Regions from separate parts of the Staphylococcus arlettae genome, predicted to be linked through region 1. Evidence: a T-box and tRNA genes for the amino acid it is inferred to sense, from the RefSeq annotation. Region 1 holds a T-box; the other regions hold tRNA genes.
The links. The T-box of region 1 lies ahead of MUA37_RS05885 (valine--tRNA ligase). A T-box ahead of a tRNA ligase gene usually reads a tRNA of that ligase, here a tRNA-Val.
Positions count from the first base shown of each region.

Region 2: it has a tRNA-Val gene. The T-box ahead of MUA37_RS05885 (valine--tRNA ligase) is inferred to sense a tRNA for this amino acid. The anticodon was not compared.
Region 3: it has a tRNA-Val gene. The T-box ahead of MUA37_RS05885 (valine--tRNA ligase) is inferred to sense a tRNA for this amino acid. The anticodon was not compared.

Region 1 is NZ_CP094803.1:1,214,902-1,225,208, forward strand. It holds gene hemL (glutamate-1-semialdehyde 2,1-aminomutase) at 1-1,025, shown strand, start outside; gene MUA37_RS05875 (AbrB family transcriptional regulator) at 1,338-2,417, shown strand; gene MUA37_RS05880 (DNA-3-methyladenine glycosylase I) at 2,540-3,118, opposite strand; T-box leader at 3,177-3,412, shown strand; gene MUA37_RS05885 (valine--tRNA ligase) at 3,452-6,082, shown strand; gene MUA37_RS05890 (bifunctional folylpolyglutamate synthase/dihydrofolate synthase) at 6,094-7,356, shown strand; one part of gene MUA37_RS05895 (IS3 family transposase) at 8,113-8,960, opposite strand; one part of gene MUA37_RS05895 (IS3 family transposase) at 8,960-9,230, opposite strand; gene MUA37_RS05900 (glycosyltransferase) at 9,357-10,307, opposite strand, start outside.
Region 2 is NZ_CP094803.1:2,410,583-2,420,889, reverse strand. It holds gene lysS (lysine--tRNA ligase) at 338-1,825, shown strand; rRNA gene rrf (5S ribosomal RNA) at 2,282-2,396, shown strand; tRNA gene MUA37_RS11865 (tRNA-Val) at 2,409-2,484, shown strand; tRNA gene MUA37_RS11860 (tRNA-Thr) at 2,491-2,566, shown strand; tRNA gene MUA37_RS11855 (tRNA-Lys) at 2,573-2,645, shown strand; tRNA gene MUA37_RS11850 (tRNA-Gly) at 2,670-2,744, shown strand; tRNA gene MUA37_RS11845 (tRNA-Leu) at 2,758-2,846, shown strand; tRNA gene MUA37_RS11840 (tRNA-Arg) at 2,859-2,935, shown strand; tRNA gene MUA37_RS11835 (tRNA-Pro) at 2,957-3,030, shown strand; tRNA gene MUA37_RS11830 (tRNA-Ala) at 3,044-3,119, shown strand; rRNA gene MUA37_RS11825 (16S ribosomal RNA) at 3,262-4,814, shown strand; rRNA gene MUA37_RS11820 (23S ribosomal RNA) at 5,092-8,013, shown strand; rRNA gene rrf (5S ribosomal RNA) at 8,092-8,206, shown strand; rRNA gene MUA37_RS11810 (16S ribosomal RNA) at 8,458-10,010, shown strand; tRNA gene MUA37_RS11805 (tRNA-Ile) at 10,123-10,199, shown strand.
Region 3 is NZ_CP094803.1:786,854-797,160, forward strand. It holds gene MUA37_RS03685 (Mrp/NBP35 family ATP-binding protein) at 1-88, shown strand, start outside; rRNA gene MUA37_RS03690 (16S ribosomal RNA) at 568-2,120, shown strand; rRNA gene MUA37_RS03695 (23S ribosomal RNA) at 2,397-5,318, shown strand; rRNA gene rrf (5S ribosomal RNA) at 5,396-5,510, shown strand; tRNA gene MUA37_RS03705 (tRNA-Asn) at 5,527-5,601, shown strand; tRNA gene MUA37_RS03710 (tRNA-Glu) at 5,605-5,676, shown strand; tRNA gene MUA37_RS03715 (tRNA-Val) at 5,686-5,761, shown strand; tRNA gene MUA37_RS03720 (tRNA-Tyr) at 5,781-5,864, shown strand; tRNA gene MUA37_RS03725 (tRNA-Gln) at 5,869-5,943, shown strand; tRNA gene MUA37_RS03730 (tRNA-Lys) at 5,947-6,019, shown strand; gene rocF (arginase) at 6,252-7,154, shown strand; gene cdaA (diadenylate cyclase CdaA) at 7,365-8,171, shown strand; gene MUA37_RS03745 (CdaR family protein) at 8,173-9,105, shown strand; gene glmM (phosphoglucosamine mutase) at 9,136-10,307, shown strand, end outside.

The DNA of each region.
Region 1 (10,307 bases):
CTTCTACGTTACAAGAAAATAAATTAGCACAATTAGTCATTGATCGTGTACCTTCAATTGAAAAGGTTCGTATGGTATCTTCTGGTACTGAAGCAACATTAGATACATTACGTTTAGCACGTGGATATACTGGACGTAATAAAATTGTTAAGTTTGAAGGTTGCTATCATGGTCATAGTGATTCATTACTCATTAAAGCTGGATCGGGTGTTGCTACTTTAGGATTGCCTGATTCACCTGGTGTACCTGAAGGCACAGCCAAAAATACAATTACAGTTCCTTATAATGATTTAGAAGCGATTCGTGTAGCTTTTGAACAATTTGGTGATGATATAGCAGGTGTGATCGTCGAACCTGTTGCCGGTAATATGGGAGTCGTACCACCAATAGAAGGATTTTTACAAGGTTTGAGAGACATTACCACTGAATACGGTTCATTACTTATTTTTGATGAAGTAATGACAGGATTTAGAGTTGGTTATAATTGTGCGCAAGGTTATTTCAATGTTATACCGGATTTAACTTGCCTAGGTAAAGTAATTGGCGGTGGATTGCCAGTAGGAGTATTTGGTGGCAAAAAAGAAATTATGGATTACATTGCTCCGATGGGAGACATCTATCAAGCAGGAACACTTTCAGGTAATCCACTGGCAATGACAAGTGGTTATGAAACATTAAGCCAATTAACACCAGAATCATATGAATATTTTAATCATTTAGGTGATATGTTAGAAGCAGGTTTAACAGAAGTGTTTGAAAAACATAATGTACCAATTACGGTGAATAGAGCAGGCTCTATGATTGGTTATTTCTTAAACGCCGGACCTGTCACAAATTTTGAACAAGCAAATCAAAGTGATTTAGAGTTATTTAGTGCTATGTATAGAGAGATGGCGAAAGAAGGCATTTTCTTACCACCATCTCAATTTGAAGGAACATTTTTATCTATGGCACATAGTGAAGATGATATTAAATTTACAATTCAAGCATTTGATAATGCATTAAGTCGAATCGTTACTAAATAGCATTAAGTCAATTTTGTAGAAAATAGAATCAATTATATATTTAAGGAGTAAGTTCAGAATTATGAGTGATTCTGGTCTTACTCCTTTTTGCTGCAAGAAAATTCAGAGTTTTTACATAATTATTTTTTATCACTTATTGATAAATTGATAACTTTTACTTATGTGTTTTTAGAAGTAATTCAAAATATAATATGGTCTTTAACGTAATTATTTTAATTATTACTATGATATAATTGAATTAAATAAGTGATTGTTAAACAGTGTTTAGTGAAATTGAAAAAGAATTGTTTTTTATGAAAGTTGTGAATATGTATGAATATAAAATTAAGAAATAATATTATCGTATTGATTTTAGCAATTACTTTTAGTTTGATTCTTCATGCAGCCAATATTTTACTGCCGTTTATGTTTGGTCCTATTCTTGCAGGTGTAGTGAGTATTAAATTTTTACGATTAGATGTGCAATGGCCTTTTTGGATTAGTCAGCTAGGTTTAATATTACTAGGTGTTCAAATAGGCTCTACTTTTACTGAAACAGTCATCTTTGATATTAAAAATGATTGGATGATTATTGTTACAATTACCGTACTTTTACTCGTGTTAGCCTTATTGATTGCGTATTTCTTTAAAAAAATTGCTAACGTCAATACTGAAACTGCAATTTTAAGTGTTATACCAGGTGCCTTGAGTCAAATGCTCATAATGGCAGAGGAAAATAAAAAGGCAAATATTATGGTTGTAAGTCTAACACAAACATCTCGAATTATATTTGTAGTAATTCTTGTACCATTTATTTCATACTTTTTTAAAGACCCAGTGACAACAGGCGCTAATGGTGCACAAGAAGTGCAACAAAAGCTTACTGAAACATTAACCTTTTCTAATGTTTTGGTGTTACTCATCGCTATTGCTGTAGTATATGCAATAATGAGTAAAATTAATTTTCCAACCAAGCAAATGTTAGCACCGATTTTAGTGTTAATTTGTTGGAATTTAATTACTGGTATAACATTCACGTTGGATAATCCAATAATTGCAGCAGCACAAGTAATGTATATGATTCGTATCGGTATTCAAATAGCAAAATTAATGGATCAAATGAAAGGTCGAATAGCATTAGCTATAGCATTACAAAATGTTCTGCTAATTATTTCATCATTTGTTATGGTTTATTTATTTACATTCGTGTCAAACCATTCTATTAATGACTTGTTTTTAGGAGCAGCACCTGGTGGAATGAGTCAAATTGTATTAGTTGCAATTGAAACCGGTGCAGATGTTGCGATGATTTCAAGTTATCATATCTTTAGAATATTCTTTATTTTATTCTTAATTGCACCCTTGATCAATCAATTCTTAAAGTATCTCGAGTATAAAAACAAACATAGCTGAATGATAGAATAATTAATTGTGTGACAAACACAAAAAAGAGCGTGGGGAATACGGATAGTATGCCACGCTCTTTTTTTGATTCATACATAAACAAGCCCTTTATCATACAAAAATATAATAAATTAACTGAATCCTTTACCTTTGTAGTACTTTGGATTATTAGGACAGTTTTCTAAGTGGGCATTATACAGCCCGGCTGCTTCTAAAAATGAATAAACTGTTACTGGTCCTAAAAATTTAAAACCGTATTTTTTTAACGTTTTTGATAATTCGGTAGCACGTTCATCGACCGTTTTACGATCTCCAGATTGTTTATAATGCAAATCGATAGGTTGATTATCAACGTATGACCATAAGAAGTCACTAAAGCTACTAAAATCACGTTCTATTTCTATATAACCTTTGGCTTGACCTATAATTGCTTCAATTTTTTTGCGATGATGAACAATATTTGGAAACGTCATAAGTTTATCTACATCATTATTAGTCATTTGTGCAATTTTATGGGGATCAAAATTATAAAAGGCAGCTTCATAGGCTTCTTTTTTCTTCAAAATAGTGAGCCATGATAATCCGGCATGTTGAGACTCTAAAGCTAATAATTTAAAAAGTTTTTTACTATCGTAAATTGGATGTCCCCATGCTTCATCATGATATTGCAAATACAGGGCATCTTTAGTACCAAATGCACATTCATTCATAATTTTCACTCCATTTCATTGACTTATTTTTGTTTCCATTATACTATAATTAAGTAAAGAAAAAATGTCTATTGGGAAGAGTAGATGCTTCAGAATTTATAGAGAGTGCATGGTTGGTGAGAATGCATAATTCGTAGTATTGAAGGTAGCCCACTATGAACTTTAACTGAAGGTCATCATTGATGACAGATAGGTTAAAGCGTGTTTGAGCGTTAATCATTAATTAAGTGCGTAAAATTTATGGATAATAAATTTTGCGAATTTAGGTGGTACCACGGTTAATCCGTCCTATTTTGATAGGGCGGTTTTTTTAATTTTTAAGGAGGAAAAAGAATGGAAATGAAACCTAAGTATAATCCCAATGAAGTAGAAGCAGGACGTTATGACTATTGGGTTGAAAACGGTTATTTTAAAGCGAGTGAAGATGATACAAAAGAAACATATACGATAGTTATCCCACCTCCAAATGTAACAGGGAAATTGCATTTAGGGCATGCTTGGGATACAACGTTACAAGATATTATTACGCGTATGAAACGTATGCAAGGTTACGATACTTTATATTTACCAGGAATGGACCATGCTGGTATAGCAACACAAGCTAAAGTAGAAGCTAAACTTAATGAACAAGGTATTTCTCGACATGATTTAGGCAGAGAGAAATTTATCGATCAGGTTTGGGATTGGAAAGAAGAATATGCTGGATTTATTAGACAGCAATGGGCAAAACTCGGTTTAGGCTTAGATTATTCAAGAGAACGTTTCACATTAGATGATGGTTTAAGTAAAGCCGTGAAAAAAGTCTTTGTTGATATGTATAACAAAGGTTTAATTTATCGTGGTGAATACATCATTAACTGGGATCCAATTGCTAAAACAGCATTATCTGATATTGAAGTTATCCATGAAGACGTTCAAGGTAAGTTTTATCATTTTAAATATCCTTATGCTGACGGAGATGGCTACATTGAAATAGCGACGACTCGACCAGAAACAATGCTTGGAGACACTGCTATTGTAGTAAACCCAAATGACGAGCGCTATAAAGATGTAATAGGCAAACATGTTATTTTACCAATTGTTGGTCGCGAGTTACCTATTTTAGCAGATGATTATGTAGATATAGAATTTGGTAGTGGTGCAATGAAAGTAACTCCTGCACATGACCCAAATGACTTTGAAATTGGTAATCGTCATGATTTAGAACGCATCGTTGTTATGAATGAAGCCGGTGTGATGAACGATAAAGCAGACAAATATGAAGGTTTAGACCGCTTTGATTGTCGTGAACAATTAGTTAAAGATTTACAGGCTGAAGATTTAGTCATTAAAATTGAAGAACACGAACATTCTGTAGGTCATTCAGAACGTTCAGGTGCTGTTGTTGAGCCTTATTTATCTACGCAATGGTTTGTAAAAATGAAACCACTTGCTGAGCAAGCACTAAATAATCAAGAAACAGACAATCGTATTGATTTTGTACCAGCCCGTTTTGAAAAAACATTTAATCGCTGGATGGAAGATATTAGAGATTGGACAATATCTCGTCAATTATGGTGGGGACACCAAATTCCAGCATGGTACCATAAAGAAACAGGTGAACTATTTGTATCTGAAGAGCCACCAGCAGATAGTGAAAATTGGATTCAGGATGAAGATGTATTGGATACTTGGTTCTCAAGTGCATTGTGGCCTTTCTCTACATTAGGGTGGCCAGATGTGGAGGCTAAAGATTTCCAACGCTATTTCCCGACAAATGCTTTAGTCACTGGCTATGACATTATCTTCTTCTGGGTAGCGCGTATGATTTTCCAAGGTCTTGAATTTACAGGCGAAAGACCATTCAATGACGTGCTATTACACGGTTTAGTACGTGCTGAAGATGGGCGTAAAATGAGTAAATCATTAGGAAATGGCGTCGATCCAATGGACGTTATTGATGAATATGGTGCAGATAGTTTACGCTATTTCTTAGCAACAGGTTCGTCACCAGGACATGATTTACGTTACTCTACTGAAAAAGTAGAATCCGTTTGGAACTTCATTAATAAAATTTGGAATGCCGCACGTTTCAGCATTATGAATATCGGAGAAGATTTTACAGTAGAGCAAGTAGATTTATCTGGTAATTTATCATTAGCAGATAAATGGATTTTGACTCGCTTAAATGAAACGATTGAAAATGTAACACACTTAAGTGAAAAATATGAATTTGGTGAAGTTGGTAGAGCATTATATAGTTTCATTTGGGATGATTTCTGTGATTGGTATATTGAAATGAGTAAGATTCCTATGAATGGTGATGATGAAAGTCAAAAACAAACTACTCGTTCTGTATTGACTTATGTATTAGACAATACTATGAGAATGTTACATCCATTTATGCCTTTTGTAACGGAACATATTTGGCAAAACTTACCACATGTTGGTGAGACGATTGTCCAAGCATCATGGCCAACTGTAACGGAAGCTCATGTGTATAATGACAGTAAAGAAACAATGGAACATTTAGTAGAGATAATAAAATCAGTACGTCAATCTCGACTTGAAGTTGACACACCATTATCAAAAGCAATTCCAATCTTTATTCAAGCTAAAGATGAAAACATCAAAGCGACTTTAGAAGAAAATGCATCATATTTAGATCGTTTCTGTCATCCAAGTGAATTAACGATTGAGCTAGATATTGCCATACCTGAAAAAGCGATGACGTCAGTAACTTCTGCTGGGGATGTTGTATTGCCATTAGAAGGCTTAATTGATATGGATAAAGAAATTGCTAGATTAGAAAAAGAATTAGAAAAATGGCAAAAAGAATTAGACCGTGTTAATAAGAAATTGGCGAACGAAAACTTTGTAAGTAAAGCACCTGAGAAAGTTATAAATGAAGAACGAGATAAAAAACAAACTTACCAAGAAAAATATGATGGTGTAAAATTAAGAATACAACAATTAAAAGCATAGGAGTCTTAACCATGAATTACCTAGATAGCTTATATTGGATACACGAACGGAATAAGTTTGGAATCAAACCAGGCGTAAAACGTATGGAATGGATGTTAGCCCAATTAAACAATCCACAAAACCATATTAAAGGCATTCATGTTGGTGGTACTAATGGTAAAGGGTCTACAGTCGCTTATATCCGTTCTGCACTTGTTGAGAACGGGTATGAGGTAGGCACATTTACTTCACCATTTATCGAAACATTTAATGAACGCATTAGTTTGAATGGTATGCCAATAAGCGATGATGAAATTGTAAAACTAGTAAATATTGTGAAACCTGTCAGTGAAGCTTTAGAAGTAGAAACTGACCTGGGCACTGCTACTGAATTTGAAATTATAACAACAATGATGTTTGTTTATTTTGGTCAACTACATCCTGTTGACATTGTTGTTGTAGAAGCGGGATTAGGCGTGAAAAATGATTCGACTAATGTTTTCAAACCACTACTATCCATTTTAACGAGCATTGGACTAGATCATGTTGATATTTTAGGTGATACATTTGCAGATATTGCTAGAGATAAAGGTGCAATAATCAAACCAAATACACCTGTTATTTATGCAGTTAAAAATGAAGAAGCAATTAAAATTATACGTGATTATGCTGAAGAGGCAGACGCTAAGGCAATTGAATTGGATCGCGACATTACTATTGTGTCAGAAGAAGATGAATTTACTTACAGATATAAAGATTATGAATTAGAAACATTAGTGCTAAATATGTTAGGTGAACACCAAAAAGAAAATGCTTCACTTGCCATTACCGCTTTAATTGAATTGAATGAAGCAGAAGTTGTAGATTTAGATTTTAATAAAATGATTGATGGTATCGAATCGGTAAGCTGGAGTGGACGCATTGAACAAGTTAAAGATCAGCCCTTGATGATTGTAGATGGGGCGCATAACAACGAAAGCGTGCAAGCATTAGTGGAAACGATGAAAAACTACTATCACAGAGAGCATATGGATATTTTATTTTCGGCAGTTAAAAACAAACCGATTAATGAAATGTTAGATCAACTAAAACCTATAGCAAATAATTTATATATTACTGAATTTGATTTTCCTAAAGCATTACCAAAAGAAACTATAAGTGAAGAAGTTAACTATGAACATAAAGAACTTGTTGATGATTACGTATCATTTATAGAAAATTATGACGGCGATGGTTTGATAATTACAGGTAGTTTATATTTTATAAGCGAAGTAAAAGCTAAAGTTAGCTTTTAATAAGATGAACCCAAGACTTATTGATAGTCTTGGGTTTTTCAATGTGGTATAAGTGTTATTCAACATATAAAAACACTAGTGTTGCAGAATGTCGACAAAGTTCTTAAATTTGTTGGCAGTTTTTGTGCACGCTTTCCGCGGGCACTGCCTTAGCCTGTAGTCTGCGGCGAGCGCTATTCCCGCAGGAGTCGGCTCAAAGCACTGCCAATATTACACAACAAATATTATAATATATAAATTAAACAGAAGTGTTGTTAAATAAAACAAATGATAAATGAGAACAATAAAAATTATTTCCATCTCTGTATGAGTTCCTAATAATCATTTATTTTGTAAATCGATGTGATAATTTGATTTAGATTTTGTTTCAAACTGTCAAAAAAGTTCTCAAATTTGTTGGCATTTTTGTGCACGCTTTCCGCGGGCACTGCCTTAACCTGTAGTCTGCGGCGAGTGCTATTCCCGCAAGAGTCGGCTCAAAGCATTTCCAATCTTTAGAAAAGCGTTAGGAGTACTAATATTTAAAGTCTGTGTACTGAGATACGACAAAAGTTTCTGTGACTAGTATGCTAATTTGTATTGTCATGAATCTTAAAAATTTAGTGTAAAAGGAGCAATTATGTCTGAAAGACCACTACTATTTTGAAAAACTATGTAAATAAAAATAAACAAACCCATCGCAAATTAGGCGCTGAACCCTTAGAATGAGAACTTAATAAAAACACTATGTTCTAGGCTGCTAATTCCCTATATTTTCTAGGGGGATAAGTAGCCTAGTTTTTGTTGAATTCGATTATTATTATAGTTTTTAATGTAATTTTCGACAATATCTATTACAATTTGGTTAGAGCTATTGAGCTCATTGTTTATGTAGAAAGTTTCACACTTTAGCGAGAAATGGAAACTTTCTATCGGGGCGTTATCAGCTGGTGTTCCCTTTCGGGACATACTTCTGATAATGCCTTTTTCTTCGCATAATTGATAGTAAGCATAGGATGTATAAACACTGCCTTGGTCACTATGTAGTATGCAATTCTCAGGTATATCTATTTGATTCAATGTATCATTTACTAAGCTTTGACCCTGTTTGTTATCTATTTTATACGCCACAATTTCTCCGTTATAAACATCCATAATTGAAGATAAATACAACATAGAGTTACCGAAAGGTAAATAAGTAATATCAGTTGTTAATACTTCCATTGGTTGGTTAGCTTTAAACTGTCTTTGTAATAAATTATCTGTTTTATAATAAGGTTCACCAATTTTTTTAGATTTTTTAGGTCTAACTCGGCAGTTCAGATTATACTCTCGCATGATTCTCTGAACTCTTTTATGATTAATTGACGCTGAATACAATTGATTAATCAATACTGTAATTTTGCGATAACCGTAGGTGAATTTATTTTCTTCACATAATTCAATAACCTTTTGAGTCACTTTATCTTTTTCCTTGTCCTTATGTTTCCATCTATAGTATGTCGATTGAGGTATTTCTAAAACATCGAGTATCATTTTGATTGAATACTTATGCTTGAATTGATCAACTAATTCTACAATTACTTTGGATACCACTTCCTTTCTAACTCCTTGTACTTTTTTAAAATATCTATTTCAATATCTTTTTTCTTATTATCTAACTTTAATTGTTCTACTTCTGATAATTCTTTCACGCCTTTGCCGTAAGTATATTGCTTGCCTCTTTGTTGATAAAATCTATAAGTTTCACCATTTCGATACCATCGCCACCAAGTTTTTACCTGTGTGCTATTTTTGATATTTAATGCTTCCATAATTTCTTTTACAGTATATCCAGCTTCTTTCATTTCAATCGTTTTATATTTTGTTTCTATTGAAAAAGACATTATTTTCATAGAAAAAACACCTCCGTATGATTCATTTTAAATGAATTCAACGAAAGTGTTTTTATTTTATTCCCACTAATTGGGGTCAGTTCAATTAATGCGAAAGGCTTATTTACGACCTGAAACACTTGTGTTTTAATATGAATATTCAATTGAGTCAAATAATTGTTTGTAATTCTGTTTAGCACTTTCAAAAGTTAATTCAGGTTTTGTGTGAACATTTTGTAATGGCTGTTCGATAATAAGTTTCATATATTTTGTTAATTCAGATATATTGTCCTGCTCTACAAGGTAACCATTTTTACCATGGTCAATAATTTCAGAAGGGCCATATCGTACATCATATGAAATGACTGGACAACCTACATTGATACTTTCCATAACAGATAATCCGAAGCCTTCAAACGAACTTGTTAATAATGAAGCTTTTGATTTTTGGAATTCCATTAATGGATTATTTGTAAATCCATTTATATCAATATTATCTTGTAATTCCAATTCTTCAATTAATTGTTCTAGCTTCCGCTGTTGTCCGAATTCATCTCTACCATATATAGATAATTTAGTAGTAAATCCAGATTTTAGGAAGTTATGATATGCGTATAAGATATGATTGATTTGTTTCTCTTCAGCTATACGACCTATAAAAACAAATCTATCTAATTGCTCTACATTATCAGTAGATTGATGCGGCATTATAAAATGTGGAATTATTGAAATTTTATCAGGATCAATGTTAGTAACATTGAGTATATCTGATTTTTGTTTTTCTGTTAGTAGTAAATATTGGGTAACCTTTTGTGGATTTTCTAAAGCCATTTTATATGATTGGTTAATTGTTTTATTGTCATTTAAATGACTGCTATGAAATACGAGTATATTTTTAGTTTTATTTTGTTGGTTTAATAATGGTTTATCTAATAATCGTGCATCACAAAAGACAACATCATTTTCGTTAAATTTATTTTCAAAATAGTGTTGAAACAACTGCTTTTCTGTTTTGAAAGTCAGGTGTGGTCTGCCATGTCTATACGTTTGTATGTAAATTAAACTATTTTTTTCATTATCTTCGAACATCTTTGTACA
Region 2 (10,307 bases), 1.2 Mb from region 1:
TAGATAATACTAGCATTGATGTTGTAATGAATGATAAGTAGAAAACATTAGTACCCGTCGATGAATTGATGAAAATTACATTACGCAGCAACTATTAAAAGTAGAAATTACTTTATTACATTTGCATCGTTTAGTAAAATTAAAAGGTGAAAAGTTGGCGTCATAGTATAATGTAAAAATGCCTGTTGGTATCTAAAGGATCTAGATGATAACAAAAGCACAAAAAAAGCACAAAAAAAGCTAAACCAATTAGAAACAGAGCTAGCAATGATTAATGTACTAGAAGCGTGTCAAACAGAACAAAAGTAGAACAAGAAGCATAAAGGAGAGAAAGTAAATGTCAGAAGAATTGAATGACCAAATGCAGGTGCGTCGCCAAAAACTACAAGAGTTATACGATTTAGGAATTGATCCATTCGGAAAACGTTTTGACCGTACTGCGGAAGCAGACCAACTCCATCATGATTGGGATGCCTTTACTAAAGATGAGTTACATGACAAAGAAGAAGAAAGTCAAGTGGTTATTGCAGGACGCATAATGACTAAAAGAGGTAAAGGTAAAGCTGGCTTTGCCCATGTACAAGATTTATCAGGTCAAATTCAAATATACGTACGTAAAGACCAAGTAGGAGAAGATCAATTTGCAATATGGAATTCATCTGATCTAGGTGATATCGTTGGTGTCGACGGTGTAATGTTTAAAACAAATACAGGTGAACTTTCAGTTAAAGCAAAATCATTCACATTACTAACAAAATCATTACGTCCATTGCCAGATAAATTCCACGGCTTACAAGATATCGAACAACGTTATCGTCAACGTTATTTAGATTTAATTACCAACCAAGAAAGTACACAAACATTCATCAACCGCAGTAAAATTTTACAAGAAATGCGTAACTACTTAAATAAACAAGGATTCTTAGAAGTAGAAACACCAATGTTACATCAAATCGCTGGAGGTGCAGCAGCTAGACCATTCGTAACACACCACAATGCTCTAGATGTTACATTATATATGCGTATAGCAATTGAACTACATTTGAAACGTTTAATTGTTGGTGGTTTAGAAAAAGTATATGAAATTGGGCGTGTGTTTAGAAACGAAGGCGTATCAACGCGTCACAACCCTGAATTTACGATGATAGAATTATATGAGGCATACGCAGATTATAAAGATATCATGGACTTGACTGAATCTATGGTAAGAGAAATTGCAAACAATGTATTTGGAAGTGCGAAAGTACAATATGGTGAAGACACAATAGATTTAGAGTCCCCATGGAAACGTGTGCACATGGTAGATGCAGTGAAAGAGACTACTGGTGTCAATTTCTATGAAGTAGAAACAGATGAAGAAGCTAAAAACCTAGCAAAAGAACATGGCATTGAAATTACAGATAATATGAAATATGGACATATTTTAAATGAATTTTTCGAACAAAAAGTCGAAGAAACATTGATGCAACCAACATTCGTATATGGTCATCCTATTGAAATTTCTCCATTGGCGAAAAAGAATCCAGAAGATCCACGTTATACAGATCGTTTTGAATTATTTATCGTTGGTAGAGAACACGCAAATGCCTTTACAGAACTAAATGATCCAATCGATCAACGTGAACGCTTTGAAGCACAATTAGTCGAAAAAGAAGAAGGTAATGATGAAGCGCATGAAATGGATGAAGACTTTATCGAAGCATTAGAATATGGTATGCCGCCAACAGGTGGTTTAGGTATTGGTATTGATAGATTGGTTATGTTGTTAACTAATTCAGCGTCTATCAGAGACGTATTACTGTTCCCAACAATGAAACAAAAATAAAATAGTCGCTTAACAAAGCCATCATCTATGTGTGTTATAAATAGATGATGGCTTTTTGTTTGCATTCATTTTACAAATATAGTATTAATATTTTAAATAGAAAATGAAGTAATAAGAAACTTTAAAAGAATATTGTATGAATAAAATATAAAATTAATCTTAAAAAACAGTAGAAATGAATAGATTTCTGTGATAGACTTAATCAAGTCGAGTTGAGGAAACACTACTCAACACAGTAATTGTGAGTCTTAACTATTAAGAACAACAATTAATAAAAAAAGTGAAAAAGTGATTGACACTTTGTAGAAAATGAAGTAATATATAAAAGTCGTCAAAAACAACTTGCTTCGAAAAATGATTTTGTAAATGAAATGTTAAAAACATTTTAATGAAGTGTAAAATTGACTATTGCAAGTGATTGCAAAACAATGTATTATTTAAAAGGTAAGTTAATTGTCTGGTGGCAATGCCAAAGAGGTCACACCTGTTCCCATGCCGAACACAGAAGTTAAGCTCTTTAGCGCCGATGGTAGTTGGATTTACATCCCGCTAGAGTAGGACGTTACCAGGCGAATACATACACGGAGAATTAGCTCAGCTGGGAGAGCATCTGCCTTACAAGCAGAGGGTCGGCGGTTCGAACCCGTCATTCTCCACCATTTTTAGCCGGCCTAGCTCAACTGGTAGAGCAACTGACTTGTAATCAGTAGGTTGGGGGTTCAAGTCCTCTGGCCGGCACCATCTCATGAGCCATTAGCTCAGTTGGTAGAGCATCTGACTTTTAATCAGAGGGTCAGAGGTTCGAATCCTCTATGGCTCATCAAGATTTTAATTTAATATATTTGCAGAAGTAGTTCAGCGGTAGAATACAACCTTGCCAAGGTTGGGGTCGCGGGTTCGAATCCCGTCTTCTGCTCCATTTATTTGATAGTGCCGGGGTGGCGGAACTGGCAGACGCACAGGACTTAAAATCCTGCGATAAGTGATTATCGTACCGGTTCGATTCCGGTCCTCGGCACCATCTTTTAATTTAGCGCCCGTAGCTCAACTGGATAGAGCGTTTGACTACGGATCAAGAGGTTATGGGTTCGACTCCTATCGGGCGCGCCATTATTATTTTACAACTATATACGGGAAGTAGCTCAGCTTGGTAGAGCACTTGGTTTGGGACCAAGGGGTCGCAGGTTCGAATCCTGTCTTCCCGACTCTTTTAAAAATGGGGGCTTAGCTCAGATGGGAGAGCGCCTGCTTTGCACGCAGGAGGTCAGCGGTTCGATCCCGCTAGTCTCCACCATTATTTAATAAAGATATGAACATTGAAAACTGAATCGCAATATGTCAACTTTAATTCCAAACGCAACGACAAGATCGTTGGTTTAAACGTGTTAGAGATAACACACAATTAGTATTTATGAGCTAATCAAACATCATAATTTTTTATGGAGAGTTTGATCCTGGCTCAGGATGAACGCTGGCGGCGTGCCTAATACATGCAAGTCGAGCGAACAGATAAGGAGCTTGCTCCTTTGACGTTAGCGGCGGACGGGTGAGTAACACGTGGGTAACCTACCTATAAGACTGGAATAACTCCGGGAAACCGGGGCTAATGCCGGATAACATTTAGAACCGCATGGTTCTAAAGTGAAAGATGGTTTTGCTATCACTTATAGATGGACCCGCGCCGTATTAGCTAGTTGGTAAGGTAACGGCTTACCAAGGCAACGATACGTAGCCGACCTGAGAGGGTGATCGGCCACACTGGAACTGAGACACGGTCCAGACTCCTACGGGAGGCAGCAGTAGGGAATCTTCCGCAATGGGCGAAAGCCTGACGGAGCAACGCCGCGTGAGTGATGAAGGGTTTCGGCTCGTAAAACTCTGTTATTAGGGAAGAACAAACGTGTAAGTAACTGTGCACGTCTTGACGGTACCTAATCAGAAAGCCACGGCTAACTACGTGCCAGCAGCCGCGGTAATACGTAGGTGGCAAGCGTTATCCGGAATTATTGGGCGTAAAGCGCGCGTAGGCGGTTTCTTAAGTCTGATGTGAAAGCCCACGGCTCAACCGTGGAGGGTCATTGGAAACTGGGAGACTTGAGTGCAGAAGAGGAAAGTGGAATTCCATGTGTAGCGGTGAAATGCGCAGAGATATGGAGGAACACCAGTGGCGAAGGCGACTTTCTGGTCTGTAACTGACGCTGATGTGCGAAAGCGTGGGGATCAAACAGGATTAGATACCCTGGTAGTCCACGCCGTAAACGATGAGTGCTAAGTGTTAGGGGGTTTCCGCCCCTTAGTGCTGCAGCTAACGCATTAAGCACTCCGCCTGGGGAGTACGACCGCAAGGTTGAAACTCAAAGGAATTGACGGGGACCCGCACAAGCGGTGGAGCATGTGGTTTAATTCGAAGCAACGCGAAGAACCTTACCAAATCTTGACATCCTTTGACCACTCTAGAGATAGAGTTTTCCCCTTCGGGGGACAAAGTGACAGGTGGTGCATGGTTGTCGTCAGCTCGTGTCGTGAGATGTTGGGTTAAGTCCCGCAACGAGCGCAACCCTTAAACTTAGTTGCCAGCATTTAGTTGGGCACTCTAGGTTGACTGCCGGTGACAAACCGGAGGAAGGTGGGGATGACGTCAAATCATCATGCCCCTTATGATTTGGGCTACACACGTGCTACAATGGACAATACAAAGGGCAGCTAAACCGCGAGGTCATGCAAATCCCATAAAGTTGTTCTCAGTTCGGATTGTAGTCTGCAACTCGACTACATGAAGCTGGAATCGCTAGTAATCGTAGATCAGCATGCTACGGTGAATACGTTCCCGGGTCTTGTACACACCGCCCGTCACACCACGAGAGTTTGTAACACCCGAAGCCGGTGGAGTAACCATTTATGGAGCTAGCCGTCGAAGGTGGGACAAATGATTGGGGTGAAGTCGTAACAAGGTAGCCGTATCGGAAGGTGCGGCTGGATCACCTCCTTTCTAAGGATATATTCGGAACAACTTCTACGAAGTTGAAAAAGGAATAACATTGACATATTGTATTCAGTTTTGAATGCTCATAATTTGAGGATTCAACATAAATTGTACATTGAAAACTAGATAAGTAAGTAAAATATAGATTTTACCAAGCAAAACCGAGTGAATTAAAGTTTGAAAAAGCTTGAATTCAAAACAAATAATCGCTAGTGTTCGAAAGAACACTCACAGATTAATAACATTTTGGGTTTAAATGAAACGATGTTTGATTTAAACAAACGATTAAGTTATTAAGGGCGCACGGTGGATGCCTTGGCACTAGAAGCCGATGAAGGACGTTACTAACGACGATATGCTTTGGGGAGCTGTAAGTAAGCTGTGATCCAGAGATTTCCGAATGGGGAAACCCAGCACGAGTTATGTCGTGTTATCGACATGTGAATATATATCATGTCTGAAGGCATACCCGGAGAACTGAAACATCTTAGTACCCGGAGGAAGAGAAAGAAAAATCGATTCCCTGAGTAGCGGCGAGCGAAACGGGAAGAGCCCAAACCAATAAGCTTGCTTATTGGGGTTGTAGGACACTCTATACGGAGTTACAAATGTATAAATTAGACGAATTATCTGGAAAGATAAATCAAAGAAGGTAATAATCCTGTAGTCGAAAATTTATACACTCTTGAGTGGATCCTGAGTACGACGGAGCACGTGGAATTCCGTCGGAATCCGGGAGGACCATCTCCCAAGGCTAAATACTCTCTAGTGACCGATAGTGAACCAGTACCGTGAGGGAAAGGTGAAAAGTACCCCAGAAGGGGAGTGAAAGAGAACTTGAAACCGTGTGCTTACAAGTAGTCAGAGCCCGTTAATGGGTGATGGCGTGCCTTTTGTAGAATGAACCGGCGAGTTACGATCTGATGCAAGGTTAAGCAGCAAATGTGGAGCCACAGCGAAAGCGAGTCTGAATAGGGCGTTGAGTATTTGGTCGTAGACCCGAAACCAGGTGATCTACCCATGACCAGGCTGAAGTTCAGGTAACACTGAATGGAGGGCCGAACCGACTTACGTTGAAAAGTGAGCGGATGAGTTGTGGGTAGCGGAGAAATTCCAATCGAACCTGGAGATAGCTGGTTCTCTCCGAAATAGCTTTAGGGCTAGCCTCAAGTGATGATTATTGGAGGTAGAGCACTGTTTGGACGAGGGGCCCTTCTCGGGTTACCGAATTCAGACAAACTCCGAATGCCAATCAATTTAACTTGGGAGTCAGAACATGGGTGATAAGGTCCGTGTTCGAAAGGGAAACAGCCCAGACCACCAGCTAAGGTCCCAAAATATATGTTAAGTGGAAAAGGATGTGGCGTTGCCCAGACAACTAGGATGTTGGCTTAGAAGCAGCCATCATTTAAAGAGTGCGTAATAGCTCACTAGTCGAGTGACACTGCGCCGAAAATGTACCGGGGCTAAACATATTACCGAAGCTGTGGATTGTCCGTAGGACAATGGTAGGAGAGCGTTCTAAGGGCGTTGAAGCATGATCGCAAGGACATGTGGAGCGCTTAGAAGTGAGAATGCCGGTGTGAGTAGCGAAAGACGGGTGAGAATCCCGTCCACCGATTGACTAAGGTTTCCAGAGGAAGGCTCGTCCGCTCTGGGTTAGTCGGGACCTAAGCTGAGGCCGAAAGGCGTAGGCGATGGACAACAGGTTGATATTCCTGTACCACCTCAATTCGTTTTAAGCGATGGGGGGACGCAGTAGGATAGGCGAAGCGTACGATTGGATTGTACGTCCAAGCAGTAAGACTGAGTATTAGGCAAATCCGGTACTCATTAAGGTCAAGCTGTGATGGGGAGAGGAATTTATTCCTCGAGTCGTTGATTTCACACTGCCAAGAAAATCCTCTAGCTAGAATTATGGTGCCCGTACCGCAAACCGACACAGGTAGTCAAGATGAGAATTCTAAGGTGAGCGAGCGAACTCTCGTTAAGGAACTCGGCAAAATGACCCCGTAACTTCGGGAGAAGGGGTGCTTTCTAGGGTTCACGCCCAGGAAAGCCGCAGTGAATAGGCCCAAGCGACTGTTTATCAAAAACACAGGTCTCTGCTAAACCGTAAGGTGATGTATAGGGGCTGACGCCTGCCCGGTGCTGGAAGGTTAAGAGGAGTGGTTAGCTTCTGCGAAGCTACGAATCGAAGCCCCAGTAAACGGCGGCCGTAACTATAACGGTCCTAAGGTAGCGAAATTCCTTGTCGGGTAAGTTCCGACCCGCACGAAAGGCGTAACGATTTGGGCACTGTCTCAACGAGAGACTCGGTGAAATCATAGTACCTGTGAAGATGCAGGTTACCCGCGACAGGACGGAAAGACCCCGTGGAGCTTTACTGTAGTCTGATATTGAAATTCGGCACAGCTTGTACAGGATAGGTAGGAGCCTTAGATACGTGAGCGCTAGCTTACGTGGAGGCGTTGGTGGGATACTACCCTCGCTGTGTTGGATTTCTAACCCGCACCATTTATCATGGTGGGAGACAGTGTCAGATGGACAGTTTGACTGGGGCGGTCGCCTCCTAAAGAGTAACGGAGGCGCTCAAAGGTTCCCTCAGAATGGTTGGAAATCATTCACAGAGTGTAAAGGCATAAGGGAGCTTGACTGCGAGACTTACAAGTCGAGCAGGGTCGAAAGACGGACTTAGTGATCCGGTGGTTCCGCATGGAAGGGCCATCGCTCAACGGATAAAAGCTACCCCGGGGATAACAGGCTTATCTCCCCCAAGAGTTCACATCGACGGGGAGGTTTGGCACCTCGATGTCGGCTCATCGCATCCTGGGGCTGTAGTCGGTCCCAAGGGTTGGGCTGTTCGCCCATTAAAGCGGTACGCGAGCTGGGTTCAGAACGTCGTGAGACAGTTCGGTCCCTATCCGTCGTGGGCGTAGGAAATTTGAGAGGAGCTGTCCTTAGTACGAGAGGACCGGGATGGACATACCTCTGGTGTACCAGTTGTCGTGCCAACGGCATCGCTGGGTAGCTATGTATGGACGGGATAAGTGCTGAAAGCATCTAAGCATGAAGCCCCCCTCAAGATGAGATTTCCCAACTTCGGTTATAAGATCCCTCAAAGATGATGAGGTTAATAGGTTCGAGGTGGAAGCATAGTGATATGTGGAGCTGACGAATACTAATCGATCGAAGACTTAATCAATTTTAATAGGTTTTACTTGGTTCACTTATTTTACTTACTATCTAGTTTTGAATGTATAACTTACATTCACATACATTGTCTGGTGACAATGGCAAGGAGGTCACACCTGTTCCCATGCCGAACACAGAAGTTAAGCTCCTTAGCGCCGATGGTAGTTGGATTTACATCCCGCTAGAGTAGGACGTTGCCAGGCAATTCCATTTTGACCGTAAGGTCGTTTTTTTATGGAAGTTTTATCGATAAAAAAATAATTTTATTTCATTATTGACTTTATAAGTTGATTCATGTATAATTAATTCTTGTCGGTAAAAGAAATGAACATTGAAAACTGAATCGCAATATGTCAACGTTAATTCCAAACGCAACGACAACGATCGTTGGTTTAAATGTGTTAGAGATAACACACAAATTAGTATTTTATGAGCTAATCAAACATCATAATTTTTTATGGAGAGTTTGATCCTGGCTCAGGATGAACGCTGGCGGCGTGCCTAATACATGCAAGTCGAGCGAACAGATAAGGAGCTTGCTCCTTTGACGTTAGCGGCGGACGGGTGAGTAACACGTGGGTAACCTACCTATAAGACTGGAATAACTCCGGGAAACCGGGGCTAATGCCGGATAACATTTAGAACCGCATGGTTCTAAAGTGAAAGATGGTTTTGCTATCACTTATAGATGGACCCGCGCCGTATTAGCTAGTTGGTAAGGTAACGGCTTACCAAGGCAACGATACGTAGCCGACCTGAGAGGGTGATCGGCCACACTGGAACTGAGACACGGTCCAGACTCCTACGGGAGGCAGCAGTAGGGAATCTTCCGCAATGGGCGAAAGCCTGACGGAGCAACGCCGCGTGAGTGATGAAGGGTTTCGGCTCGTAAAACTCTGTTATTAGGGAAGAACAAACGTGTAAGTAACTGTGCACGTCTTGACGGTACCTAATCAGAAAGCCACGGCTAACTACGTGCCAGCAGCCGCGGTAATACGTAGGTGGCAAGCGTTATCCGGAATTATTGGGCGTAAAGCGCGCGTAGGCGGTTTCTTAAGTCTGATGTGAAAGCCCACGGCTCAACCGTGGAGGGTCATTGGAAACTGGGAGACTTGAGTGCAGAAGAGGAAAGTGGAATTCCATGTGTAGCGGTGAAATGCGCAGAGATATGGAGGAACACCAGTGGCGAAGGCGACTTTCTGGTCTGTAACTGACGCTGATGTGCGAAAGCGTGGGGATCAAACAGGATTAGATACCCTGGTAGTCCACGCCGTAAACGATGAGTGCTAAGTGTTAGGGGGTTTCCGCCCCTTAGTGCTGCAGCTAACGCATTAAGCACTCCGCCTGGGGAGTACGACCGCAAGGTTGAAACTCAAAGGAATTGACGGGGACCCGCACAAGCGGTGGAGCATGTGGTTTAATTCGAAGCAACGCGAAGAACCTTACCAAATCTTGACATCCTTTGACCACTCTAGAGATAGAGTTTTCCCCTTCGGGGGACAAAGTGACAGGTGGTGCATGGTTGTCGTCAGCTCGTGTCGTGAGATGTTGGGTTAAGTCCCGCAACGAGCGCAACCCTTAAACTTAGTTGCCAGCATTTAGTTGGGCACTCTAGGTTGACTGCCGGTGACAAACCGGAGGAAGGTGGGGATGACGTCAAATCATCATGCCCCTTATGATTTGGGCTACACACGTGCTACAATGGACAATACAAAGGGCAGCTAAACCGCGAGGTCATGCAAATCCCATAAAGTTGTTCTCAGTTCGGATTGTAGTCTGCAACTCGACTACATGAAGCTGGAATCGCTAGTAATCGTAGATCAGCATGCTACGGTGAATACGTTCCCGGGTCTTGTACACACCGCCCGTCACACCACGAGAGTTTGTAACACCCGAAGCCGGTGGAGTAACCATTTATGGAGCTAGCCGTCGAAGGTGGGACAAATGATTGGGGTGAAGTCGTAACAAGGTAGCCGTATCGGAAGGTGCGGCTGGATCACCTCCTTTCTAAGGATATATTCGGAACAACTTCTACGAAGTTGAAAAAGGAATAACATTGACATATTGTATTCAGTTTTGAATGCTCATAATTTGAGGATTCAACATAAATAATAGATGAGGGCCTATAGCTCAGCTGGTTAGAGCGCACGCCTGATAAGCGTGAGGTCGGTGGTTCGAGTCCACTTAGGCCCACCATTTTTATTTTATTGTACATTGAAAACTAGATAAGTAAGTAAAATATAGATTTTACCAAGCAAAACCGAGTGAATTAAAGTTTGAAAAAGCTTGAATTCAAAACAAATA
Region 3 (10,307 bases), 430 kb from region 1:
CTCACCATCAATTTATCAAACAGAAGATCGACTAGGTAAAATTTATCAAGATATCGCTCAACAAATCATTGATAAAACAACCAAATAAAGCAGTGTAAAAACACACATATTTTTGTGTGTTTTTCTATTGCAATTTTTTGATTTGATGATACAATTATTTCTTGTGAGCCAAAAGAGATTGCAAGGCAGTTTCGTTAATTATTAGCTGACAAAAAATAATAAAAAGTTGTTGACTTGGTAGTCAAAACTTGATATTTTAAAAAAGTCGTAAAAAACAAAAAAATTATTAATTTTTAAATTTAAAAGTGTAAAATTGATGCTTGATGAATTTAAAATATAATATTAGAATTATAAAAGTAATATTAATTACATGTTTGAAATATTAATTCTTTGTTGACAAACATAAATTGATATGTTAACATTGTAAAGCAAGTATGAATGAACATTGAAAACTGAATCGCAATATGTCAACGTTAATTCCAAACACAACGACAACGATCGTTGGTTTAAACGTGTTAGAGATAACACACAATTAGTATTTTATGAGCTAATCAAACATCATAATTTTTTATGGAGAGTTTGATCCTGGCTCAGGATGAACGCTGGCGGCGTGCCTAATACATGCAAGTCGAGCGAACAGATAAGGAGCTTGCTCCTTTGACGTTAGCGGCGGACGGGTGAGTAACACGTGGGTAACCTACCTATAAGACTGGAATAACTCTGGGAAACCGGGGCTAATGCCGGATAACATTTAGAACCGCATGGTTCTAAAGTGAAAGATGGTTTTGCTATCACTTATAGATGGACCCGCGCCGTATTAGCTAGTTGGTAAGGTAATGGCTTACCAAGGCAACGATACGTAGCCGACCTGAGAGGGTGATCGGCCACACTGGAACTGAGACACGGTCCAGACTCCTACGGGAGGCAGCAGTAGGGAATCTTCCGCAATGGGCGAAAGCCTGACGGAGCAACGCCGCGTGAGTGATGAAGGGTTTCGGCTCGTAAAACTCTGTTATTAGGGAAGAACAAACGTGTAAGTAACTGTGCACGTCTTGACGGTACCTAATCAGAAAGCCACGGCTAACTACGTGCCAGCAGCCGCGGTAATACGTAGGTGGCAAGCGTTATCCGGAATTATTGGGCGTAAAGCGCGCGTAGGCGGTTTCTTAAGTCTGATGTGAAAGCCCACGGCTCAACCGTGGAGGGTCATTGGAAACTGGGAGACTTGAGTGCAGAAGAGGAAAGTGGAATTCCATGTGTAGCGGTGAAATGCGCAGAGATATGGAGGAACACCAGTGGCGAAGGCGACTTTCTGGTCTGTAACTGACGCTGATGTGCGAAAGCGTGGGGATCAAACAGGATTAGATACCCTGGTAGTCCACGCCGTAAACGATGAGTGCTAAGTGTTAGGGGGTTTCCGCCCCTTAGTGCTGCAGCTAACGCATTAAGCACTCCGCCTGGGGAGTACGACCGCAAGGTTGAAACTCAAAGGAATTGACGGGGACCCGCACAAGCGGTGGAGCATGTGGTTTAATTCGAAGCAACGCGAAGAACCTTACCAAATCTTGACATCCTTTGACCACTCTAGAGATAGAGCTTTCCCCTTCGGGGGACAAAGTGACAGGTGGTGCATGGTTGTCGTCAGCTCGTGTCGTGAGATGTTGGGTTAAGTCCCGCAACGAGCGCAACCCTTAAACTTAGTTGCCAGCATTTAGTTGGGCACTCTAGGTTGACTGCCGGTGACAAACCGGAGGAAGGTGGGGATGACGTCAAATCATCATGCCCCTTATGATTTGGGCTACACACGTGCTACAATGGACAATACAAAGGGCAGCTAAACCGCGAGGTCATGCAAATCCCATAAAGTTGTTCTCAGTTCGGATTGTAGTCTGCAACTCGACTACATGAAGCTGGAATCGCTAGTAATCGTAGATCAGCATGCTACGGTGAATACGTTCCCGGGTCTTGTACACACCGCCCGTCACACCACGAGAGTTTGTAACACCCGAAGCCGGTGGAGTAACCATTTATGGAGCTAGCCGTCGAAGGTGGGACAAATGATTGGGGTGAAGTCGTAACAAGGTAGCCGTATCGGAAGGTGCGGCTGGATCACCTCCTTTCTAAGGATATATTCGGAACAACTTCTACGAAGTTGAAAAGGAATAACATTGACATATTGTATTCAGTTTTGAATGCTCATAATTTGAGGATTCAACATAAATTGTACATTGAAAACTAGATAAGTAAGTAAAATATAGATTTTACCAAGCAAAACCGAGTGAATTAAAGTTTGAAAAAGCTTGAATTCAAAACAAATAATCGCTAGTGTTCGAAAGAACACTCACAGATTAATAACATTTTGGGTTTAAATGAAACAATGTTTGATTTAAACAAACGATTAAGTTATTAAGGGCGCACGGTGGATGCCTTGGCACTAGAAGCCGATGAAGGACGTTACTAACGACGATATGCTTTGGGGAGCTGTAAGTAAGCTGTGATCCAGAGATTTCCGAATGGGGAAACCCAGCACGAGTTATGTCGTGTTATCGACATGTGAATATATATCATGTCTGAAGGCATACCCGGAGAACTGAAACATCTTAGTACCCGGAGGAAGAGAAAGAAAAATCGATTCCCTGAGTAGCGGCGAGCGAAACGGGAAGAGCCCAAACCAATAAGCTTGCTTATTGGGGTTGTAGGACACTCTATACGGAGTTACAAATGTATAAATTAGACGAATTATCTGGAAAGATAAATCAAAGAAGGTAATAATCCTGTAGTCGAAAATTTATACACTCTTGAGTGGATCCTGAGTACGACGGAGCACGTGGAATTCCGTCGGAATCCGGGAGGACCATCTCCCAAGGCTAAATACTCTCTAGTGACCGATAGTGAACCAGTACCGTGAGGGAAAGGTGAAAAGTACCCCGGAAGGGGAGTGAAAGAGAACTTGAAACCGTGTGCTTACAAGTAGTCAGAGCCCGTTAATGGGTGATGGCGTGCCTTTTGTAGAATGAACCGGCGAGTTACGATCTGATGCAAGGTTAAGCAGCAAATGTGGAGCCGCAGCGAAAGCGAGTCTGAATAGGGCGTTGAGTATTTGGTCGTAGACCCGAAACCAGGTGATCTACCCATGACCAGGCTGAAGTTCAGGTAACACTGAATGGAGGGCCGAACCGACTTACGTTGAAAAGTGAGCGGATGAGTTGTGGGTAGCGGAGAAATTCCAATCGAACCTGGAGATAGCTGGTTCTCTCCGAAATAGCTTTAGGGCTAGCCTCAAGTGATGATTATTGGAGGTAGAGCACTGTTTGGACGAGGGGCCCTTCTCGGGTTACCGAATTCAGACAAACTCCGAATGCCAATCAATTTAACTTGGGAGTCAGAACATGGGTGATAAGGTCCGTGTTCGAAAGGGAAACAGCCCAGACCACCAGCTAAGGTCCCAAAATATATGTTAAGTGGAAAAGGATGTGGCGTTGCCCAGACAACTAGGATGTTGGCTTAGAAGCAGCCATCATTTAAAGAGTGCGTAATAGCTCACTAGTCGAGTGACACTGCGCCGAAAATGTACCGGGGCTAAACATATTACCGAAGCTGTGGATTGTCCGTAGGACAATGGTAGGAGAGCGTTCTAAGGGCGTTGAAGCATGATCGCAAGGACATGTGGAGCGCTTAGAAGTGAGAATGCCGGTGTGAGTAGCGAAAGACGGGTGAGAATCCCGTCCACCGATTGACTAAGGTTTCCAGAGGAAGGCTCGTCCGCTCTGGGTTAGTCGGGACCTAAGCTGAGGCCGAAAGGCGTAGGCGATGGACAACAGGTTGATATTCCTGTACCACCTCAATTCGTTTTAAGCGATGGGGGGACGCAGTAGGATAGGCGAAGCGTACGATTGGATTGTACGTCCAAGCAGTAAGACTGAGTATTAGGCAAATCCGGTACTCATTAAGGTCAAGCTGTGATGGGGAGAGGAATTTATTCCTCGAGTCGTTGATTTCACACTGCCAAGAAAATCCTCTAGCTAGAATTATGGTGCCCGTACCGCAAACCGACACAGGTAGTCAAGATGAGAATTCTAAGGTGAGCGAGCGAACTCTCGTTAAGGAACTCGGCAAAATGACCCCGTAACTTCGGGAGAAGGGGTGCTTTCTAGGGTTCACGCCCAGGAAAGCCGCAGTGAATAGGCCCAAGCGACTGTTTATCAAAAACACAGGTCTCTGCTAAACCGTAAGGTGATGTATAGGGGCTGACGCCTGCCCGGTGCTGGAAGGTTAAGAGGAGTGGTTAGCTTCTGCGAAGCTACGAATCGAAGCCCCAGTAAACGGCGGCCGTAACTATAACGGTCCTAAGGTAGCGAAATTCCTTGTCGGGTAAGTTCCGACCCGCACGAAAGGCGTAACGATTTGGGCACTGTCTCAACGAGAGACTCGGTGAAATCATAGTACCTGTGAAGATGCAGGTTACCCGCGACAGGACGGAAAGACCCCGTGGAGCTTTACTGTAGTCTGATATTGAAATTCGGCACAGCTTGTACAGGATAGGTAGGAGCCTTAGATACGTGAGCGCTAGCTTACGTGGAGGCGTTGGTGGGATACTACCCTCGCTGTGTTGGATTTCTAACCCGCACCATTGATCATGGTGGGAGACAGTGTCAGATGGACAGTTTGACTGGGGCGGTCGCCTCCTAAAGAGTAACGGAGGCGCTCAAAGGTTCCCTCAGAATGGTTGGAAATCATTCACAGAGTGTAAAGGCATAAGGGAGCTTGACTGCGAGACTTACAAGTCGAGCAGGGTCGAAAGACGGACTTAGTGATCCGGTGGTTCCGCATGGAAGGGCCATCGCTCAACGGATAAAAGCTACCCCGGGGATAACAGGCTTATCTCCCCCAAGAGTTCACATCGACGGGGAGGTTTGGCACCTCGATGTCGGCTCATCGCATCCTGGGGCTGTAGTCGATCCCAAGGGTTGGGCTGTTCGCCCATTAAAGCGGTACGCGAGCTGGGTTCAGAACGTCGTGAGACAGTTCGGTCCCTATCCGTCGTGGGCGTAGGAAATTTGAGAGGAGCTGTCCTTAGTACGAGAGGACCGGGATGGACATACCTCTGGTGTACCAGTTGTCGTGCCAACGGCATCGCTGGGTAGCTATGTATGGACGGGATAAGTGCTGAAAGCATCTAAGCATGAAGCCCCCCTCAAGATGAGATTTCCCAACTTCGGTTATAAGATCCCTCAAAGATGATGAGGTTAATAGGTTCGAGGTGGAAGCATAGTGATATGTGGAGCTGACGAATACTAATCGATCGAAGACTTAATCAATTTTAATAGGTTTTACTTGGTTTAGTTATTTTACTTACTATCTAGTTTTGAATGTATAACTACATTCACATACATTGTCTGGTGACAATGGCAAGGAGGTCACACCTGTTCCCATGCCGAACACAGAAGTTAAGCTCCTTAGCGCCGATGGTAGTTGGATTTACATCCCGCTAGAGTAGGACGTTGCCAGGCATTGTAATAAAATTATTCCACAGTAGCTCAGTGGTAGAGCTATCGGCTGTTAACCGATCGGTCGTAGGTTCGAGTCCTACCTGTGGAGCCATATGGCCCCGTGGTCAAGCGGTTAAGACACCGCCCTTTCACGGCGGTAACACGGGTTCGAGTCCCGTCGGGGTCATTACATATTGGAGAATTAGCTCAGCTGGGAGAGCATCTGCCTTACAAGCAGAGGGTCGGCGGTTCGAATCCGTCATTCTCCACCATTTTTATTTTTATAATGTCGGAGGGGTAGCGAAGTGGCTAAACGCGGCGGACTGTAAATCCGCTCCTTCGGGTTCGGCAGTTCGAATCTGCCCCCCTCCACCATTAATGGGCTATAGCCAAGCGGTAAGGCAACGGACTTTGACTCCGTCACGCGCTGGTTCGAATCCAGCTAGCCCAGCCATTAGAGCCATTAGCTCAGTTGGTAGAGCATCTGACTTTTAATCAGAGGGTCAGAGGTTCGAATCCTCTATGGCTCACTATTGAAGAAGTACTTTCTTATGAAAGTACTTCTTTTTTTATGAAATTTTATATACATTTTCTTTGATAAAATATACATAAATGTTGTATATAGTGAATGTTAAATCAAAATTATGATTTTATATGTATTTTGCCTGTCATGTCGGGCTTTCTCAGTACTAAGAAAACTTGAAAGATAGTTAATGATAACGTATTCTTATATTAAATTCTTTACAAAGGGGTTATGAGAATATGAAGAACATACATATTATTGGAGCACCATCTACATTTGGACAAAGAAAATTAGGGGTGAACTTTGGACCGGATGCTTTGAGATATGCTGGACTAGTAGAGCGACTTAAAAATATAGGTCATTCAGTAGAAGATAAAGGAAATATTGCCGTTCCTGCTGTTGACGTTGAAAAATTCAAAGGTAAACAAGAAGGATTACGCAATTTAAATGAAATTATTGAGGTTTCTGAAAATTTAAGTAATGCAGTTTCTAGCAGTATAAAAAATCAAGCTTTTCCACTTATCATTGGTGGGGATCATTCTATTGCTATTGGTTCTATATCAGGGGTCAGTCAACATTATGAAAATTTGGGTATTATATGGTACGATGCCCATGGTGATTTAAATATTCCTGAAGAATCTCCATCAGGGAATATCCACGGTATGCCTTTAAGGGTATTGCTAGGGGATGGCGATAAACAATTAGTGAATATCTCTGGTTATGCACCTAAAGTGAAACCTGAAAATATTGTATTAATAGGTATGAGAGACTTAGATGTTGGTGAGCGTGACTTTATCAGAGAAAATAATATCAAAACTTATACTATGGCTGATATTGATAGAAACGGTATTAAGCAAGTAATGGAAGAATCAGTATCTTATCTAAAAGACAAAACAGATGGAATTCACCTGTCACTAGATGTTGATGCACTTGATCCAGTGGAAACACCTGGTACAGGTACTAAGGTATTAGGTGGACTTACATACAGAGAAAGCCATTTTGCTTTAGAAATGCTGCACAATACTAATTTGATTACATCAATGGATGTTGTAGAAGTAAATCCATTAATTGATCAAAACAATCACACAGCTGAACAAGCTGTCTGTTTAATGGGTAGTTTCTTCGGAGAAACTTTATTATAGTAAGTGCAAAAGACGTTTATGATGAATCAACTTTTCATCATAAACGTCTTTTATTGTTATCTTATTAAGGGTATAAATAATAAGATATAATTTTGATAAATAATTAATTTAATGTCAAAGTTATTTATATAATGAACAGGCATGATATGACAGGCTAAGCGAAGATTGGTATAATACATATTATGGGATTAGAATACCGGAGGAGATGTTATGGATTTATCCAGCTTATTTGATAATTGGAACACTGTTAAAATAATAACAAGTGTACTAGACTTACTAATCGTATGGTACGTACTTTATCTTCTCATTACAGTATTTAAAGGTACAAAGGCCATTCAATTATTAAAAGGAATTATCGTAATAGTAATCGGACAACAAATAAGTAAAATGTTGAGCTTAACGGCAACATCGCGCTTGTTCGATATAGTTATTCAATGGGGGGTATTAGCATTAATTGTTATCTTCCAACCAGAAATTAGAAGAGCTTTGGAGCAGCTAGGCCGAGGTAGTTTATTTAAGCGCTATGGTAGTAATATTAACAGTGATGAAAATAAACTCATAGTAGCTGTATCAAAAGCAGTGCAATATATGGCGAAAAGACGTATTGGTGCTTTAATTGTTTTTGAAAAAAATACTGGTTTACAAGATTATATAGAAACTGGTATTCCAATGAATTCCAATATTTCTCAAGAATTGTTAACAAATGTTTTCATTCCAAATACACCGTTGCATGATGGTGCTATGATTATTCAAGAAAATAAAATCGCCAGTGCGGCATGCTATTTGCCTCTATCAGACAGTGCTAAAATTGCTAAAAGCCTAGGTACGCGACATAGAGCAGCTGTTGGTATATCAGAAGTATCAGATGCGTTTACTGTTATTGTATCCGAAGAAACAGGATCTATTTCAGTAACATTTGATGGCAAATTACGTAAAGATATATCCACTGAAGCATTTGAAGAATTATTGGCAGAACATTGGTTTGGTTCACACTTACAACAGAAAGGTGTGAAATAATATGTTGGAAAGTAAATGGGGTTTACGCTTAATTGCTTTAGCTCTCGCTGTGTTTTTCTTTTTATCTGCAAATAATGTGTTTGGAAATATGTTTAATGCAGACAAATTTAGTCAAAAGACAACAGAGACACTTCAAGATGTTCCAGTGGAAGTAAAATATAATAGTAATAAATTATATGCTAGTAAAGTACCTGAAACAGTTGATGTAGAAATATCTGGTCCACAGTCGCAAATTTTAAAAGCTGAAAATGGACAAAATATCAAAGTAACACTTGATTTAAACAGTGAAAAATCTGGACGACATACAACACAGTTTAAAGTTCATGGCTTAAACAAAGATATAGATTATGATGTGAAGCCTAAAGAGGCTACTGTTAACTTAGAAGAAAAAGTAACGAAAAACTTAAAAGTTGAGCCAGATGTAAGTAGTAATGATGTCGATGCAGATTATAAAGTGAGTGAACAATCTGTTTCTCCTGATACTGTGAAAGTAACAGGAGGACAAGATCAAATTGATAAAATTGCGTACTTGAAAGCAACGTATAAAAATAATAGTAAAATTAGTAAAGATACAACTGATGTTGCCAAAATCACAGCATTTGATAGAAACTTAAATAAATTAGATGTTTCTATTCAGCCAGAAGAAGTGAACTTAAGTGCTAAAGTAGAGCCATACAGTAAAAAGGTGAAAATTAAGACTAAAACAACTGGCAGTTTAGCAAATGGCAAAGAAATAGATGACATCGAATTAAGTGATAAAGAAGTAGAGGTTTTTGGTAACAGAAAAGAACTTGAAGATGTAGATGAGATAAAAGGTGAAATAGACTTAGATAATATATCAGAAACAACAGACAAGTCAGTACAGCTGGATGTTCCGGATGAAGTATCTAAAGTAGAACCTAATGACACTACTGCAAAAGTTATAGTTAAATAATATAATTATAGAGCAAAAGGAGAAATAAAAATGGCAAAATATTTTGGTACAGATGGAGTTAGAGGGATAGCAAATAAAGAGCTAACTCCTGAACTCGCATTTAAATTAGGGCGTTACGGTGGCTATGTTTTAGCCCATAATCAAGGGAAAAATCACCCTAAAGTATTAGTTGGAAGAGATACACGAGTATCGGGACAAATGCTTGAATCAGCATTAATCGCTGGTATGATTTCAATTGGTGCAGAAGTAATGCGATTAGGTGTAATTTCAACTCCAGGTGTTGCTTATTTAACTAAGGCAATGGAAGCAGAGTTGGGTGTTATGATTTCCGCTTCCCATAATCCAGTTGCAGATAATGGTATTAAATTCTTTGGTTCAGATGGTTTTAAATTATCAGATGAGCAAGAACAAGAAATTGAAACACTTTTAGACCAAGAAAATCCGGATCTGCCAAGACCAGTAGGTGATGCCATTGTGCATTATTCTGATTACTTTGAAGGCGCTCAAAAATATATAAGTTACTTAAAATCTACAATTGATGTTGATTTAGATGGTATGAAGATAGCATTAGACGGTGCACATGGATCTACTTCATCATTAGCACCATTTTTATTCGGTGATTTAGAAGCTGATACAGTAACTATTGGTTGTAATCCAGATGGTTATAACATAAATGAACAAGTAGGCTCAACTCATCCAGAAACATTGGCTAAAACCGTAGTTGAATCAGAAGCAGATTTCGGATTAGCTTTTGATGGCGATGGTGATAGACTTATTGCTGTTGATGAAAATGGAGATATTGTAGATGGAGACCAAATCATGTTTATCATAGGTCAAGAAATGGCTAAAAATCACGAGTTAAATGATAACATGATTGTATCTACTGTAATGAGTAACTTAGGCTTTTATAAAGCGCTAGATGAAGCTGGAATTAAATCTAATAAAACAAAAGTTGGAGATCGTTATGTTGTAGAAGAAATGCGTAGAGGTAATTATAACTTAGGTGGCGAGCAATCCGGACATATTGTTATGATGGATTACAATACTACAGGAGATGGATTACTGACAGGCGTACATCTTGCGGCTACAATTAAACTTACTGGTAAAAAATTAAGTCAACTTGCAGCTCAAATGAAAAAATATCCACAATCATTAGTAAATGTACGCGTTACAGATAAATATAGAGTAGAAGAAAATATAGA